Regions from separate parts of the Arsenophonus apicola genome, predicted to be linked through region 2. Evidence: riboswitches for the same ligand, from Rfam matches in the RefSeq annotation. Region 2 holds a riboswitch; the other holds the start of a gene.
What was found. Region 2 has a riboswitch for thiamine pyrophosphate ahead of thiC (phosphomethylpyrimidine synthase ThiC). Riboswitches for the same ligand answer to the same signal wherever they lie in the genome.
Positions count from the first base shown of each region.

Region 1: another riboswitch for thiamine pyrophosphate. It lies ahead of thiB (thiamine ABC transporter substrate binding subunit); the one in region 2 lies ahead of thiC (phosphomethylpyrimidine synthase ThiC).

Region 1 covers NZ_CP084222.1:879,907-889,161, reverse strand. Annotated here, with positions in the region: gene thiQ (thiamine ABC transporter ATP-binding protein ThiQ) at 961-1,662, opposite strand; gene thiP (thiamine/thiamine pyrophosphate ABC transporter permease ThiP) at 1,655-3,259, opposite strand; gene thiB (thiamine ABC transporter substrate binding subunit) at 3,232-4,221, opposite strand; TPP riboswitch at 4,321-4,432, opposite strand; gene rppH (RNA pyrophosphohydrolase) at 4,545-5,075, shown strand; gene lgt (prolipoprotein diacylglyceryl transferase) at 5,305-6,204, shown strand; gene LDL57_RS03830 (thymidylate synthase) at 6,271-7,122, shown strand; gene LDL57_RS03825 (prepilin-type N-terminal cleavage/methylation domain-containing protein) at 7,394-7,873, shown strand; gene LDL57_RS03820 (prepilin peptidase-dependent protein) at 7,867-8,469, shown strand; gene LDL57_RS03815 (YgdB family protein) at 8,466-8,933, shown strand; gene LDL57_RS03810 (type IV pilus modification PilV family protein) at 8,930-9,255, shown strand, end outside.
Region 2 covers NZ_CP084222.1:3,083,337-3,092,591, reverse strand. Annotated here, with positions in the region: gene thiH (2-iminoacetate synthase ThiH) at 1-613, opposite strand, end outside; gene LDL57_RS14705 (thiazole synthase) at 613-1,383, opposite strand; gene thiS (sulfur carrier protein ThiS) at 1,387-1,587, opposite strand; partial or broken gene LDL57_RS14695 (HesA/MoeB/ThiF family protein) at 1,590-2,338, opposite strand; gene thiE (thiamine phosphate synthase) at 2,331-2,984, opposite strand; partial or broken gene thiC (phosphomethylpyrimidine synthase ThiC) at 2,968-4,902, opposite strand; TPP riboswitch at 5,035-5,152, opposite strand; gene nudC (NAD(+) diphosphatase) at 5,328-6,119, shown strand; gene hemE (uroporphyrinogen decarboxylase) at 6,227-7,291, shown strand; gene nfi (deoxyribonuclease V) at 7,468-8,136, shown strand; gene LDL57_RS14665 (YjaG family protein) at 8,211-8,798, shown strand; gene LDL57_RS14660 (HU family DNA-binding protein) at 9,020-9,255, shown strand, end outside.

The sequences.
Region 1 (9,255 bases), 1.1 Mb from region 2:
TTAGCATTTTCATTATTAAATTTCGCTATTGTTTTTTTATTTTTATAGAAAAAATGGATTTTCATTTAAAGAATAAAAAATAAAATTTATTCATGAAAAAATAAAACAGAGATATAACATTATAATGAAAATATCATACAATTAGTGTAGTTATTATAATAATTTAAATTTTTTATTATTATTTTTTAAAATATATATAAAATTACTTCAACGAAGTAGTTAACATCAATATTTTATAATATTTGAGTGGGTTAGTAAGCTAAAAATAGCTTGATTATTTCTAATTAATTAATTTTGCATATTAATAATTTTTATTTTCTTAGTCACTTAAAATTATTATTTAACTACTTGATTATTGTAATTAGTGAGCAACAATCTTATCTTTTGCTAAAGGAGTGATATATAGTAAAATGTCCAGTGTAGTTTGGCCGTTATATTTAATAAAATTTCACACTATTTTAAATATCCTATTTAACATACCAGTTGTTTTTATCAAATCCATATAACAATTGATTTAATATTTCATTAAGTAAATAGTGTGCTTAATAGCTTTTTTCAAATTTATTTTGTTGAAAGCGAGATGGGATAATGAATATCAATATAAGAAAAATGATGCGATAAGTTAATGTCAGTTTTATTTACAGAATTATTGCTTCTATATTATTAAAAAAGATAATTATTAAATATTGGTGAAATTTATGATATATTTGTGTTTCTTTAATTTATGGAAAAAATAAAATTTTTTGGTACTTGATATTTTTTAATATTTAAAACAGATTTTATTTAAATAAAAAATAAGCAGGTATGTCCCTAACAAAATTGTGGCAACATCTCTCTTTATTATAGCGAAAAATGATATTGCCTTTTGTTAATATAAGGCACCGCATTATAAATGTAAAAAATATCCTCCAATTATTTGATAAAGAGTGAATTAATGATTAATTAATTTTATAACTAATGTCAGGAATGAGATATACCTAGCAGTATGCTTGCTGGGGTTAAACCATTAATTAGACAGTCTGGTTGACCATCATAGGCGATTTTTCCTTCTGTAATGACGATAGCGCGAGTTGCTATTTGGCTCGTATCTTCCAAATTATGGGAAACCATCAGTAAGGTCAATTGGCGTTCATCACACACCTGTTTAAGTAATGTTAACATTTCATTACGTAAAGCCGGATCAAGGGCAGAAAAAGGTTCATCTAACAATAAAATTGGTTTTTGGCGGATCAAACAACGCGCTAACGCAGTACGTTGACGTTGTCCGCCGGATATTTGAGCGGGTAAACGAGTGATACAATTATTAAGCGAAACTTGTTCTATGATCTGTTTTACTGCGCGATGTTGCGCTTGATTCAAACGTAAATTTGGTGAAATACCTAGCGCAATATTTTGCCAAACAGTTAAATGAGAAAACAGATTATTTTCCTGGAAAAGCATGGAAACCGGCCGCTTGGCGGGTGAGGTAGCAGTATGATTTTGTCTATTTAGCCAAATTTCACCCTGCCTTGGATATTGAAATCCGGCGATCAAATCCAATAGCGTACTTTTGCCTGCGCCACTAGGGCCTAATATCGCCACCCTTTCGGCTTTATTTATTTGAAAATCAAACTGCATGGTTAGATTTTCATAACAATAGACAAGGTGATCTAATTTAATCATGCTCTTTTCCTGATAAATATTCTAATAAACTGAATAAGCTGAAACAAAGTAATAGCATTAACAATGCAGTAACTGCCGCATCATTATTACGGTAAGAGCCTAATTGTTGGTAGAGATAATAAGGTAGGGTGCGAAAGTTTTCATTACCAAACAATGCAATAACACCAAAATCACCTATTGAGAGTATACAGGCAAAAGCGAAGGCTTGTCCTATTGTACGTTTTAAGGCTTTTAATTCAATTAGAATGAGTCGATTTATACTTTTGATCTGTAATGAAAGGCATAATAAATTATAGCGTTCCGCTAAATCATACATCGGATTTTCTAATATTTTTAAAGCATAAGGAATAGCCATTAAAGCATTTGTTAAGATGATTAAAGTATAAGGTGAATAAGTTAAACTAAGGGTATTATTCAGCAATAAAAAGAAACCAGTTGCTAAAACTATGCCTGGCATTGCAAGTATCAATAATCCACTCAATTCAAGAATTCGATAGGGGAGCATTGAGTGGCGCAGACGTAATTCGCGACTACTCCAAAGCAGCATCATAGTAAAAATAATACAAAGTACGCCAGCACTAATCGCGATAAAAACCGAATTAATAAATGCTTGCCATAAGCCAGGCTGTTGTAACACGTGTAATAGTGTTAAGTTTAAACCATCAATGATAATCGCCAATAAAGGTAGAAGTAGGAAAAATATTGTAATACTAATCAGTAGCTTGTCCCACCATTTTTGCCAGCGATTATCAGCTGGGTTTTTCCACTGAAATTGTCGACTAACGCCGACGGAAAAAATAACATTTAATTTTTGGCTTAATAATACTAAGCCTAAACAGCAAAAAAGTTGGATCAGGGCCAGCAAAGCGGCTTTATTTAGATCAAAATCATAACTTAACGATTGATAGAGAGCCAATTCAATAGTGGTTGCAGCAGGTCCCCCACCAAGCGTTAGTACAGTAGCAAAACTAGCAAAGCACAGCATAAAAATCAGGCTGGATGTTGGTAAAATCTGTCGCCTAAGATAAGGCCATTCAACAATACGAAAATGTTGCCATTGGTTCATACCTAGCTGAGCGGCAAGCTGGCGTTGCTCAACAGCTATACTTTCTAGTGCGAGCAATAACATTCGGCTAGCTAATGGTAAATTAAAAAAGATATGTGCTAATAAAATACCTTTTAGGCCATAAGGCGTAAATTGGTAATTAATACCTAACCATTGACAAAATTGAGCGATCCATCCCACTCGACCATAGACAGTTAATAAACCAAAAATAGCCACCAGAACAGGCAATACCAGTGTCATAGAGCATAAGCGTAAAAATAGTGTACGACCGGGAAAATGGCGCCGAAAAAGGGCTTTGGCTAAAAATATCGCTGGGATAACCGATAATAAGGTTGATAGTAATGCTTGCCAAAAAGTAAAACCAATGACATGCCATAAATAGCTATCATCAATAAATCCTCGCCAACTTATTTGAGGTGCGTGTAACCATAAAGTGCTGAACGTAACTACAGCAATAGTGATTAATAGGCCGGACACGACTACACCAGGCCAAAGTGAACTGCCTATTGGTGGCTGACGGCATTTTGCCATAAATAGATCCAATCATTGCGATGTTGAGTAATATCTTCTGCATTAAATTGTAATGATTTTTTCGGCACAGGTATTTGTTGATAAACGTTAGGTAAGGGGATATCAATAACCGGATACATCCAGTTGGTTGTCGGCAACGTTTTTTGGAAGGTTGGCGATAGCATAAATTGCATGAATTGTTGAGCTAGTTTAGGTTGTTTACTCGTTGCTAATTGGGCAGCAACTTCAATTTGCAGATAATGGCCCTCACTAAATATTGCCGCAGCATAATTATTTTTTTTATCATTTAACAGATGAAAACCGGGTGAAGAGCTATAACTGAGGACAAAGTCACTTTCACCTTTTAAGAACAGTCCATATGATTCGCTCCAACCTTTGGTAACAGTTACGGTTTTTGCGGCTATTTTTTGCCAAACTTGGGCACTATTTTCTGCATAAATTTTTTGTATCCAAAGTAACAACCCTAAGCCTGGTGTACTGGTACGTGGATCTTGATAAATAATTTTCCATGGTTGGGGACTATTAATCAGTTCATCGAGACTTTTTGGTACTTCAGTGACCCGCGTTTTATCATAAATAAAAGCAAAATAACCATAATCATAAGGGATAAAAATATTGTTATTACATTTTATAGGTAATTTCAGTTGACTCATGTCAATTTGACTTACAGTAAATAAGCCAGTTTTTTTTGCCAGATCAATTAAGTTATTATCAAGTCCAAGGACAATATCGGCAGGACTATTTCTTCCTTCCATTCTAAGTCGATTTAATAACGCGACTCCATCATTTAGACCAATTAGTTTGAGCTCACAGTTACATATTTGTTCAAAGGCAGGCTTGATTGTAGGCCCTGGCCCCCAATCTGCGATAAAGGAATCATAAGTGTAAACGGTTAATATCGGTTTTGCTTGGAGCGCGAAAGCTGAACAACAAATTAAGCTAGCACTAACTATTTTTAGCAGTACATTCTTCAATACTGAGTTCTCCTATATAATTAAATAATAGTGATGCTATAGGATCTGAGGAATAGACAGTAATGAAGCTATTTATTGATGAATAAATCATTAGAGTGGCTCAAATCCCTACGCCGATGTTAATCGGATCAGGTTCGACGAGTTTTTCTCAGCCAGCTATTAACAATATTGAGCATAGCTAACACCCCGTTGAGATGGCCTTATTGTAAGATGTTATCTTATAATTGCAAATACTATATTTGATAAAGGCTTACCATATAGAGTAGTATGAAACAATAAGCTATCTTTTAAATTTTTAACGAGGTAGTCAGATGGTTGACAATGATGGCTACCGCCCGAATGTAGGAATTGTAATTTGTAATCGACAAGGCCAGGTATTATGGGCTCGTCGCTATGGACAACATTCATGGCAGTTTCCTCAAGGGGGCATTAATTCTGAAGAATCGCCAGAACAGGCGATGTATCGGGAATTATTCGAAGAGGTTGGGTTGGATCGTAAAGATGTTAAAATATTGGCATCTACCCGGAACTGGTTACGTTACAAATTACCTAAACGTTTGGTGCGTTGGGACACAAAGCCAGTTTGTATTGGGCAAAAGCAACGTTGGTTTTTATTACAATTGGTTTGTAATGAACATAATATTAATGTGCAAACAAGTAAAACGCCTGAATTTGATAGTTGGCGTTGGGTGAGTTATTGGTACCCTGTTCGTCAGGTTGTTTCTTTTAAACGCGATGTTTATCGGCGTGTGATGAAAGAATTTGCTCCGATCGTTATGTCACTGCAAAGTAGTGTAGTGACATCATATAAGAGTCATAACTATAGGCGTAAACGTGGCTAAATAAATTTAACAAAAGTAGGTTAATATTTTAATGGCCGATTTTAGTTGCTTATAAAGCAAAGTGAGAGTAGTGAAAACTACTCTTGTTTGTTTTTTGACAGAATTTGCTTGCCAAAATAGGCATTGAATAGATTGGTTAATGTATTTAATCAATAGGATACCATTAGATTTTAAACCGCATGCAGTCATGCAATTCTATCAAACTCTATAAAACTAAAGAGTGGAGACGATGAATAATAGTTATATTGTGTTTCCTAATATTGATCCTGTTATATTCTCGATTGATCCAGTAGCCCTTCATTGGTATGGTTTAATGTATTTGGTGGGATTTGTTTTTGCTTTATGGCTGGCAAAGCGAAGGGCTGGTAAAGCGAATAGCGGTTGGACGAAAAATGAAGTTGAAAATCTGCTCTATATCGGTTTCTTAGGCGTCTTTATTGGCGGGCGTCTAGGCTATGTTTTATTTTATAATTTGCCTGTCTTCTTGAACAATCCGTTGTATCTATTTAAAGTCTGGGACGGAGGAATGTCTTTTCATGGCGGGTTAATTGGTGTGATATGTGCCATGTGGTGGTATGCTCGCAGAACCCATCGCCATTTTTTTCAAGTTGCCGATTTTGTTGCACCATTAATTCCCTTTGGATTAGGCATGGGACGTATTGGTAATTTTATTAATGGCGAGCTTTGGGGACGTATAACATTAGATACGCCATGGGCAATATTATTCCCAGGTTCACGAACAGAAGATATTCAAATCGTCAGTCAAGACCCTTCTTTATTACCAATTTTACAACAGTATGGTGTATTACCACGTCACCCTTCCCAACTTTATGAGATGTTTTTTGAAGGGATTATTTTATTTATTATTTTGAATTTGTTTATTCGTAAGCCCCGTCCAATGGGGAGTGTTTCAGGATTATTTTTGATTGGTTATGGTGCTTTCCGTATTTTTATTGAATTTTTCCGGCAGCCAGATGCGCAGTTGGGGCTATTTGGTGGTATAAGTATGGGACAAATTCTATCAATCCCTATGATTATTATTGGTATTTTTATGATGGTCTGGGCATATAAGAAGGATAGCCATTGTACAAATTATTCTATTACTAGCAAGGTAGAAAAGAGTAAGTAGCAGAGGATAACAATAGGTTTTTTTTATTTATAGGATTAAATAATAAATTTTTAGCGGGTAATAATAATGAAACAATATCTGGATTTATGTCAGCGTATTATTGATGAAGGTCAGTGGGTAGAAAATAAACGCACAGGTGTTCGGTGTTTAACAATTATTAATGCTGATCTTGAATACGATGTCGCAAATAACCAGTTTCCTTTAATTACAACTCGTAAAAGTTTTTATAAAGCAGCTATTGCTGAATTACTAGGTTACCTAAGAGGTTATTCAAGCGCTGCACAATTTCGAGATATTGGCTGTAATACATGGAATGCCAATGCAAATGAAAATCAGGCATGGCTCAATAATCCGAACCGTAAAGGTGAAGATGACATGGGGCGGGTTTATGGTGTTCAGGGGCGTTCGTGGCAACGGCCTGATGGTACTTATTTAGATCAGCTACAAAAAGTCATTAGTAACCTTTCGGTTGGGATAGATGATCGTGCGGAAATAATCACTTTTTACAATCCGGGTGAATTTGAATTAGGTTGTTTACGCCCTTGTATGCATACTCACACTTTTTCTCTGTTAGCTGACACACTCTATTTAACTTCATACCAACGTAGTTGTGATGTTCCTTTAGGACTGAACTTTAATCAAATTCAATGTTTTGTTTTACTGGCACTCATTGCCCAGATCACGGGTCACAAACCAGGTAAGGTTTATCATAAGATAGTGAATGCTCACATTTATGAAAATCAACTTTCAATCATGCGTGATATCCAGTTGAAGCGTGCTCCTTATTCTTTGCCACAATTGCGGATTAATCCTGACATTAAGACATTAAAAGATATTGAAAGCTGGGTAAGTAGTAATGATTTTGAGGTCATTGGTTATCAATTTCATGATGCAATTAAATATCCATTTACGGTATGACGACTTTTATCGGTTACTGTAATCATCCAATGTGCAATCAGTAACGATCCTCTCATGACTATTTTTAATTAATATTATGGTTGCATTAGTAAATAAATAGCTTCTGAAAACATTAAAATTTGGGAGGCGTTTCTATTTTTGTTTTCCAATTTTTTGTAATACAAAATTTTTAATAGACCTGTTTCCCTTCTATCTCATTTGACGATTTATTTTTTTATCCTAAATACATAACAATAGTCTGTGTTAATTGGGCTACATATGGCAAAAACAGATGCGCCAACAAGGGTTCACAGTGCTTGAAATTATCATTGCGATTGCCATAACTGCGTTGATTGCTGTTGTTAGTATTAAGGGATGGCGAAATTATCAACATAAAATACATTTAATTATTGTCACACAAAAAGTTGCTGCTTTTATTGCCCGTCACCAAATGCAGGCAGCATATTTGAATCAGGAGAGGAAATTAATAATTAAAACGGATAAAACCTCAAATTGGATGCTGATAGTAACAATTAAAGGTAAAAAGGATAGCCAACCAAGTAAAGAGATGAAGTTGATCAATAGGCATAATGAAATTGTGTTACAAAATTACAGCCGAGTATCGACCTTGTTGCTTGGCAAAAGAGGAACAGCATTACCAACTACTTTACGTTTTAGCAATCACTCAGAAGATATTTTGATCATTATTTCTGCTTTGGGGCGAGTGCGTTTATGTAGTCATCAAAGGCTGGGAGGAATAGCCAGGTGCTAAATAGACCAATTTCTTTTAGTCTAAAGCAACAAGGTTTTTCACTGATTGAAGTCCTAATCAGCTTAATGATAAGTAGTATTGTTTTTCTCGCTATTATAACGCTATATCCCTTATTAACGCAGCAAATTAATCGATTATATCAAACTTATCATCTTGATATGATGGCAAGACAATTCTTATTAATGTTGGAAAAGGATGCTCGACGTTCAGGTTATTGTTTTGGCGATTGTGTTGGAATGGCATTGAAAATCAGTGAAAAAAAAGGGGAAGCAGAGCATTCCTGCATCCATCTTATTTACGATTACAATTTAGATGGCAAATGGGAAAAAGCAAAAGATGAGACTTCTGATTTCTTTATCTATCGTATGCATCAAGGTAGGTTGCAAATACACCGTAGTAGAGAAGATTGTGAAGGACAAGGATGGATAAACCTATTTGATCCCAAAAAAATAGTGGTTTCGCAATTTGCATTAACAGCAGTAACAATGGATAAGAAACGTTTTTTAACTGTGTTTTTAAGTCTATTTCCACGAGCATATCCAGATCTATTAAGGGAATATAAACTGAAAATTTATTTAAGAAATCAATCAATATGAAACAAATAAATTGGTTTTTTTCCCACAAAATCCAACAGCAAGGGAGCATTTTATTAATGGCAATAATAATGCTGATTACTATGAGTTTATTAATGTTAAAAGCATTGCATCATCATCAGGATAATCTATTGCAGATGTTGGAAAGTGAACAACATTATTGGCTTTTTTTTGAGCAAGCAGAGTCTGCATTAGCATGGGGAAAGTATCAACCTTGGATTATTAATAAGGAAAAAAATTCTTCCTGGTCTTGTCAGCAGCCGTTAGGTGCTAATTTCAAAAGTTGTTTGCGCCACTATAAAAATGATTATTTTCTATTAGCCGGCCATGCTTATTTTGACAATAAAACGGTATTTTCACTTTATCTATGGCTCAAAGCAGATAAAAATGTAATGTCTGGTTTTATTCCTTTAAGGCAAGGATGGCTGGATTTTTGTCTAGTTAAAAGAACGGAATTTTGTCAATGAAACGCGCTAAACTCAATAGGCAATCTGGCATGGCAATAACCGAAGTGATGATTGCTATAGCGTTATTTGCTATTTCAGCTATAGCATTAATAAAATATGTTCATAATCTAAAGGCAGGCTTTTTTCTTGCCTGGCAAAAAACACAACAATTTAGATTGATGCACACTTTTTTTGAAAGTGAAGAAGCAATGCTAAGCATTGATTCTACTATCGCTGATATAACGAATAATACACTTAAAAATACTGATTTATCATATCATTATGTGAATGTTACAGATACTTGTAAGCAAATGTTAATTACATTTAAGATGCCTTACAATCA
Region 2 (9,255 bases):
GCCAAAAAAAATCTTGCTTTTTTCCACGTAAATGGTGTTGCTGATAAGTTGGTTGATGATAAGTTTCCTGGTATACCAGTACACCATCTAAGCCAATTTTTTTCAGCTCTCTATATTCCGCTATTGTTAATGGTTGAACCTCCATTAATAGCGAACTGAAATATTGTCTAATTAATGGTATATATTGACGGAAATAATTCATGCCCACTTTACTTGGGTGTTCACCAGTTACAAGCAATAAATTATTATATCCCATGGAACGTATCGCCTCGCATTCTGCAATAATCTCTGTTTCGTTAAGCGTTTTTCGTTTGATCGGGTTGTGCATAGAAAAACCACAATAAGTACAATCATTAGCACACAGATTAGACAGATAGAGTGGTACATAAAGGCTAACAATATTGCCAAAACGCTGGCGGGTTAATTTCTGCGCTTTTTGAGCAATAACTTCCAAATAAGGATAGGCTGCGGGTGAAATGAGAGCCATAAAATCATTTAATGACAGTCTATCTGCGCAAATCGTTTTTTCAACCTCTTGAGGTGATTTACTGTTAATTTGTATTACCAGTTGATGCCAATCAAGTTGCTGATAAATTTCAGTAAAAGACGCCATTATTGAAATGCCTCAAGGAATTGTGTTAAAGAGCTAGAGGGTGCGGCTTGCTGCTGTTGCGCTGCAAGTCCGGCAGTTTGTACTATATCACCTGCTTCAATGGCAATACGAAAGGCGTGTGCCATGGCAACCGGATCATTAGCAACGGCAATAGCGGTATTTACCAGTACCGCGTCGGCTCCTATCTCCAAGGCGGCTAATGCATGACTGGGTGCACCAAGTCCTGCATCAACAACAACAGGGATTGAGGCTTGCTCAATTATAATTTGTAGAAAATCATAGGTAATTAATCCTTTATTGCTACCGATAGGTGCACCAAGAGGCATCACCGCAGCGCAACCTACCTCCTCTAAATGTCGGCACAAGACAGGATCGGCACTACAATAAGGTAAAACAATAAAACCTTCTTTTACCAACAATTCAGCCGCTTTTAACGTCTCAATTGGATCAGGTAATAAATATTTTGTATCGGGGTGGATCTCCAATTTTATCCAATTTGTGGCTAAGGCATCACGAGCTAAGCGGGCAGCAAATAGAGCTTCTTGTGCATTTTTAGCACCCGAAGTATTCGGTAATAATTTGACGCCAATTTTTTGTAATGGTAGCAAAATGTCATCATTTTTATTAATTAAATCAATCCGTTTCATCGCCATGGTGACTAATTGACTACCAGAAGCTTGAATGGCCTGGATCATCAATGATGAATTTGCGAATTTTCCGCTACCGAGAAATAAACGTGATTGAAAAATGGTATCAGCAATTTTTAACATAATTTAGCCTCCGGCAATGGCCTGGAATAACAGGATCTTATCTTGATGGTTAATATAGTGATGATTCCAATCTTCACGCGGAATAATGATCTGATTAATTGCTAGCGCAATACCTAACGTATTAAGTTTCAGCTGATCAAATAACTGGGTGATCGTGATCGAACTGTTAATTTCGATCATTCGATCATTTAGCAAAATGTGCATATTTATCTCCTGGTTCCACACACTAAACAGCTTTTCGCTTTGCTAAGTTGCAAGGTATGCCAGCTATATTGTTTACCATCGAATAATTTCAGTTTTCCACTGAGCGATGAGGGTAATGGACTAATAATTTAATGGCTTCTAAGGCTTGCAGCGAGCCGATAACGCCAACAACCGGTCCTAAAACTCCGGCCTTGTGACAGTTACGATAAGGTTCATTCATATTAGGATAAAGACAAGCGTAGCAGCCTTGGTTATAGGAAGGTTCAAGAACTAATAATTGACCGTTGAAACCTACCGCACTACCACTAATGAGTGTCTTTTTTTCCACCACACATGCCGCATTAATTGCCTGGCGAGTTGACATATTATCAGTACAATCCAATATCAGATCCGTATCGCGAACCAGCGTTCGCAGTGAATGATAGTTTTGTTTTTTGGCAAAAGTTTTCACTTTGGTTTGTGGATTGAGCTGATTAAGTTGTTTTGCTGCTAATGTGACTTTAGGCTGAGAAATATCTTGTGTATGGTAAAGAATTTGTCGCTGTAGATTTGAAAGATGTAGTTTATCATTATCGGCCAACCAGAGTTCACCGACCCCGGCAGCAGCTAAATAAAGTGCCGCCGGTGAACCAAGTCCACCCAATCCGACAATAAGCACTTTGCTTGTTGTTAATTTTTGTTGACCTTGATAACCGATTTCTTCAAGTAATAGTTGGCGGCTATAGCGCATAAAAATAGCATCATCAAGCATGGCTCATTTCCTTACCTTCAATGAGATAGAGTAACTGAGCAACAACTTTCGGCCAGTCAGGCGATTTGGTGATCGCACTAACCATGGCAATACCTCCTACGCCTGTTGCAAGCACTGCGGGAACACGAGCTAAAGTAATACCGCCTATAGCAATAGTTGGGTGATCTGGTGTGACATTTACTTGCTGTTTTAGGCTAATTAATCCTTGTGGTGAGGAAGACATTAATTTTGTACTAGTAGGAAATATATGGCCTAATGCAATATAAGAGGGTCTTAACTGCTTTGCTCTGGCGAGTTCTTGTTGATTATGGCTTGAAATTCCTAAGCGCAAGCCCGCTTTTTGTAGGCGATTTAGATCAGCGAAATTAATATCTTCTTGCCCTAAATGGACACCGTAGGCACCATGTTTTATAGCTAACTGCCAATAATCATTAATAAATAGGCGGGCTTGATATCGTTGGCTTAGCATAATAGCCTGCTTAATATCTGCTTCAAGGTTGTTGGCTAATGGATTTTTGATCCTTAATTGAATAGTGGTAACGCCGGCGTTAAGCAAGCGCTTGATCCACTCGACAGAATCAACGACTGGGTACAGACCAAGTTTCTGTTCTGTCGATGCAAATGCGTGCTCAGGCCATTTTGTCATCGGAAATTGTCTCCATGCTGTGGTATAGCTCGCTGCCCTGGGTGCGAAATGTTGCCGACATTTGTGCCATTTGTGCAGCATGTTCACGGACTTGTTGCGAAATTTTCATTGAGCAAAATTTAGGCCCACACATTGAGCAAAAATGGGCCACTTTACCCGCTGCTTGTGGCAAAGTTTCATCATGGTAGGCACGTGCGGTTTCAGGATCGAGAGCGAGATTAAATTGATCTTGCCAGCGGAACTCAAATCGTGCTTTGGATAAGGCGTTATCTCGAATTTGCGCCCCAGGATGGCCCTTAGCGAGATCAGCAGCATGGGCGGCAATTTTATAGGTAATCAGTCCTTGTTTTACATCTTCCTTATTAGGTAAGCCTAAATGTTCTTTTGGCGTGACATAACAGAGCATGGCACAACCAAACCAACCAATTAAAGCCGCTCCGATACCCGAGGTAAAGTGATCATAACCAGGTGCGATATCGGTGGTTAAAGGCCCTAAAGTATAGAATGGCGCTTCATGACAATGGGTTAATTCTTCCGTCATATTACGGCGGATCATTTGCATTGGGATATGCCCCGGTCCTTCGATCATAACTTGAACATCATATTGCCAGGCTAGCTTAGTTAATTCGCCTAATGTATATAATTCAGCAAATTGCGCTTCATCATTGGCGTCTTGTAAAGAGCCTGGTCGTAATCCATCGCCAAGGGACAAAGATACATCGTAAGCAGCACAGATTGCACAAATTTCCTCGAAATGACTATACAAAAAGTTTTCCTGATGATGGGACAAACACCATTTTGCCATAATTGAGCCACCGCGAGAGACAATACCAGTCAAGCGATTGGCGGTCATTGGCACATAGCGTAATAAGACACCGGCATGAATAGTAAAATAATCTACCCCTTATTCGGCTTGCTCAAGCAGGGTGTCGCGAAATATTTCCCAGCTCAAATTTTCTGCAACGCCATTGACTTTTTCCAATGCTTGGTAGATGGGCACAGTACCGATAGGAACAGGGCTATTACGCAACAGCCATTCTCTCGTTTCATGGATGTAACGGCCAGTCGATAAATCCATTACGGTATCGGCTCCCCAATGCGTCGCCCAGATTAGTTTTTCAATTTCTTCTTCAATCGATGAAGTGACTGAGGAATTACCGATATTAGCATTAACTTTTACCAAAAAATTTCGACCAATAATCATTGGCTCGGCTTCAGGATGGTTGATATTGGCTGGAATAATGGCACGACCAGCAGCAACTTCTTGTCGAACAAATTCAGGGGTAATGTTATTTGGCAAAGTAGCACTAAAGCTTTGACCTGGATGCTGTTGAGTTAATATTTTACTATTGATACGCTCCCGTCCCATATTTTCGCGGATCGCAATAAATTCCATTTCAGCTGTGATTATCCCTTGACGAGCATAGTGCAATTGCGTGATGCTTTTTCCGCTTTTGGCTTTTAATGGTTGTGGCCGGTGATTGAAACGAAGATAATTCAATCCGGCATCAGCGAGTCGTTGTTGGGTAAAATAGGAGCTTGGCTTTTTAACTGGTTCAGTATCATTGCGATCGAAGATCTAATGTTGGCGGCATTTTTTTAAACCCACTTTAATATCCACCGTAACATCAGGATCGCCATAGGCACCTGAAGTATCATAGACCGGTATTGCCTCATTCTCTTCAAACAATGGATTATCTTTTGTACCGCCAACCAAGGTCGGTGAAAGTTGAATTTCACGCATAGGAACTTGGGTATTATAGTGATAACCAGTTAAGTAGATCCGTTTTGAGCCGGGAAAGCTGATATTTTGTAGATTATCGAGAAAACGTTGTGTCGCTTCACGTTGTACTTTTCGTGGGGAACTGGTATTTGTGGTAACACCTATATCACTGGTTGCAATAATATTCTTAGACATAGCAAATTCCTAAAATCATTACAAAGAGTTTACATAAAAGAGATAAATTGTATTGAGAAATTGCTTGTCTGGAGCTCGGTGAGAGTAATAGTATAATAATTGCGCTACTTACTTTTGATAAGTCATAATCGCAGGTTGATTACTCTTGTTCCCTTCGCAGGTATTAGCCTGATCAGGTTCCGCGGATCCCGAATTAACGGTCTCAGCCTGTAGATATTGTTAAACCTACTAGGCACTCCGACAAGATAATGCCAGTATATAAGAGAGATAATGAAAACTGCAATGGATAACTTCTTCATCAAACAACCTTTAGTCAGAATAGTTACTCGATATTGATGAAAATGGGTTAGCCTATATTAATTAGGATCAAGCAAGACATATTTTTAAAATTCACCGAACAATAAAATATAGAAGAACTGAGCTATATGATTAGAAAACAATTAGCCGGAACAGAAACAGGTTGGTGGGTTGTTAGTTTTGGCGGTCGAATTTGGTTACCAAATGGTGATTTACCGAAAGGTTCAGCCCAATTTTGGTCACTAATAGGAAAAGAGGCTCTCCCTATTGGTGAATGGCAGGCGGAAACGATTTGGTTAATTATGGCAAAATCACCAACAGATATGTGTTCACCACGACGGATTGCCAATGAAGATGGGGGGCTATTTAAACTGGTTGGACGAGGTATTCAACTGGCAGAATTTTACCGCTCACACCATTATTGCGGCTATTGCGGCAACAAAATGACAACCAGCTTAACTGAATGGGCATGCTTGTGTGGTCATTGTCATGAGCGCTATTATCCACAAATTGCGCCCTGTATTATTGTTGCTATCCGGCGTGCTGATCATATCTTATTAGCACAACATCGCCGCCATAAAAAAAAGCCAATATTTACAGTCTTAGCCGGATTTGTTGAACTAGGTGAAACAATTGAAGAAGCGGTGAAAAGGGAAGTAAAAGAAGAAAGTAATATTGTCATTAGTAACATTCGTTATGTCGCTTCTCAGCCATGGCCTTTTCCTCATTCATTAATGATAGGTTTTCTAGCTGATTATGTTAGTGGTGAAATACAGGCTAATCCTGATGAGTTAATTAGTGCAGATTGGTATCATTATAATAAATTACCGCAGATACCGCCTCCTGATACCATTGCTCGCCGGTTAATTGAAGATACACTGGCTTTATGTCGACAAGAGAATTATAACTTATATAAATAACAATATTAATCACGCTATAACAAAGCTGTTGCACATCTAGGCAACAATAAAAAGGCAAATACACGATGATAATGGCAATTTTTTATTGCCATTTAATGGAGCTAATGATGTCTGCATTAACAAATGATCGCTACTTACGCGCGCTATTACGGCAGCCTGTTGATAAAACTCCAGTATGGATGATGCGTCAGGCAGGCCGTTATCTACCTGAATATCGAGAAACTCGTCAGAAAGCCGGTGATTTTCTTTCACTGTGTAAAAATACCGAGTTAGCTTGTGAAGTGACATTACAACCTCTACATCGATTTCCATTAGATGCGGCAATCCTTTTTTCAGATATTCTTACTATTCCTGATGCGATGGGGCTAGGTCTATATTTTTCAGCCGGAGAAGGGCCTAAGTTTCAGTGTCCGATTGGCTGTTTGGCTGATATAGAGAAACTGCCAATTCCTGATCCAGAACAAGAATTGGTTTACGTAATGAATGCCATACGCGCTATTCGCAAGGCGTTACAAGGGAAAGTGCCATTAATCGGTTTTTCGGGTAGTCCATGGACATTGGCAACTTATATGGTTGAAGGTGGAAGTAGTAAGGCTTTTACCCATATTAAAAAGCTGATGTATACCGAGCCAAAAGCGTTACATTTATTATTGGATAAATTGACCCAAAGTGTCATTCTCTATCTAAATGCTCAGATACGGGCGGGTGCTCAATCAGTGATGATTTTTGATACATGGGGTGGTGTATTAACTGGGCGTGATTATCATCAATTTTCTTTACATTACATGCATCAGATTATCGATGCTCTATTGCGAGAAAATGAAGGTCATAAAGTTCCGGTTACATTATTTACTAAAGGTGGTGGTCAATGGTTAGAGGCAATGGCTGCGACCGGTTGTGACGCGTTAGGTATCGACTGGATGACAGATATTGAAGATGCTCGCTCTCGGGTAGGAGATAAGGTGGCTTTACAGGGAAACATGGATCCTTCCATATTATATGCATCAAAAGAACGTATTGAGCTTGAAGTTAAAACTATTTTAAAGCAATTTGGTCAAGGTAGTGGCCATGTTTTTAATTTAGGTCATGGCATTCATCAGGACATTCCACCTGAACATGTTAAAAATTTTATTAATTCAGTACACAAATTATCAGAACAATATCATCAATAAGTAAGGTTTATCCAAAGAAAGAAAAAGCAATAAATATTAATTTTTATATTTTTTTATTGATTATTAAATCGAAATTGAATATTTACAATTATTTAAATATATTTTTTTATATTTTGTGTTATAAAACAAATATTAAAATATATTTATATAAAATTTTTTTTTAAGTAAAAATAAATATGATTGATACTAAATTATTACGTCAGGAACAGGCCATAAAAGCTAAACAAATTATTCTTACGGATAATTTTGTTATTCCTAATCTTATTGCTGGTGCTGATGTTGGATTTGAAGAAAAAGGAAGTGTAACCCGAGCCGCAATGGTTGTTATGCGTTGGCCTTCACTTGCTATTGTTGAATATCATATTGCTCGTATCCCCACTGAATTCCCTTATATTCCAGGTTTACTCTCTTTCCGAGAGTATCCTGCCCTACTGGCTGTTTGGGAAAAACTGCAACATAAGCCTGATCTTATCATGGTTGATGGCCAAGGAATTGCCCATCCTCGCCGTTTTGGGGTTGCTAGTCATTTGGGGCTTTTATTAGATATCCCAACGATTGGTATAGCGAAAAAACGTCTATGTGGTCACCATGAAGCTTTAGATGAGATAGTGGAAAGCTGCCAACCGTTGAATGATAATAATGAACAAATTGGTTGGGTATTTCGTAGTAAAAAAAGATGTAAACCACTTTATATCTCACCTGGGCATAAAATCAGTTTAGACGCTTCATTATTATGGGTTAAGCGGTGTATTAAAGGTTATCGTTTACCAGAACCTACTCGTTGGGCTGATGGAATCGCTTCTAATAGAGCGTTTTTTAATCGAATAAAACAGAATTTGGCATAATTAAAGTTAAAATATGTGGAACCTATTGATTTTCAGGTAAACTTCAGCGTAAAACGCAAGTGAGTAGAAATTTGATGTTAAGAAACCCCATTCATTTGAGGTTGGCAAAATTAAATAGTTGGCAGCATATCACTTTCATGGCTTGTTTGTGTGAGCGTATGTATCCTAATTATCAATTGTTTTGTAAACAAACGAGCTTTTTAAATCCAATACGTTATCGTATTATTTTAGATTTAATTTGGGAATCGCTAATTATTAAAGATAGTAAAATTGATTTTGATAATCAGTTGGAAAAATTAGAGGAAATTATTCCCGTCGCAAATGATTTTGATATATACGGCGTCCATCCTGCTATTGATGCATGTATAGCTTTAAGTGAAATAATTCATTCTTACTTAAGTGGGGAAACATTAGACGGTGCTATTGAAGTAAGTAAAATTTCGATTCGAACTATTGCAATGTTTGAGATGACTCGGACAGGTAAAGAGATGTCTGATGAAGAACTGAAAGAATTGCTTACCATTGAAGAAGAATGGGATATTCAATGGGAGATCTACCGTTTACTTGCCGCTTGTGAAGAGCGGGATGTAGCGCTGATTAAAGGATTAAAATCCGACCTCCGTGAAGTAGGGATCAGCAATATTGGCATTAAGGTTACCTAATTTCCGTTCATAGTGTTTAAAAACGTGATTTGGTACCATAAATGCTGACTTTTAACGCTTCACATTCGCCCGTACTATGTTCTACTGTGAAGGCGGAGAGGAGTGCTTTCGGGACGTATATTAAGAATTAATAAGTTCTACATATCCAACGTACTCGATGCTATGCAAATGATAAACACACTGTGTAAGGATAACTTATGAATAAGACTGTAAATGAGACCATGAAAAAGGGTGATGTAGTTCAATATGTCATGCAAAAAGCAAACCTGAATAAGACTCAAGCTAAAAATGCCTTAGAAGCACTCATCGAATGTATTACAGATGCACTGAAAGAAGGTGAGCAAGTGCAATTCGTTGGTTTTGGTACTTTTAGGACTAATCATCGTGCTGCACGTATTGGTCGTAATCCTAAAACAGGCGAAGAACTCAAAATTGAAGCGGCTAATGTACCAGTATT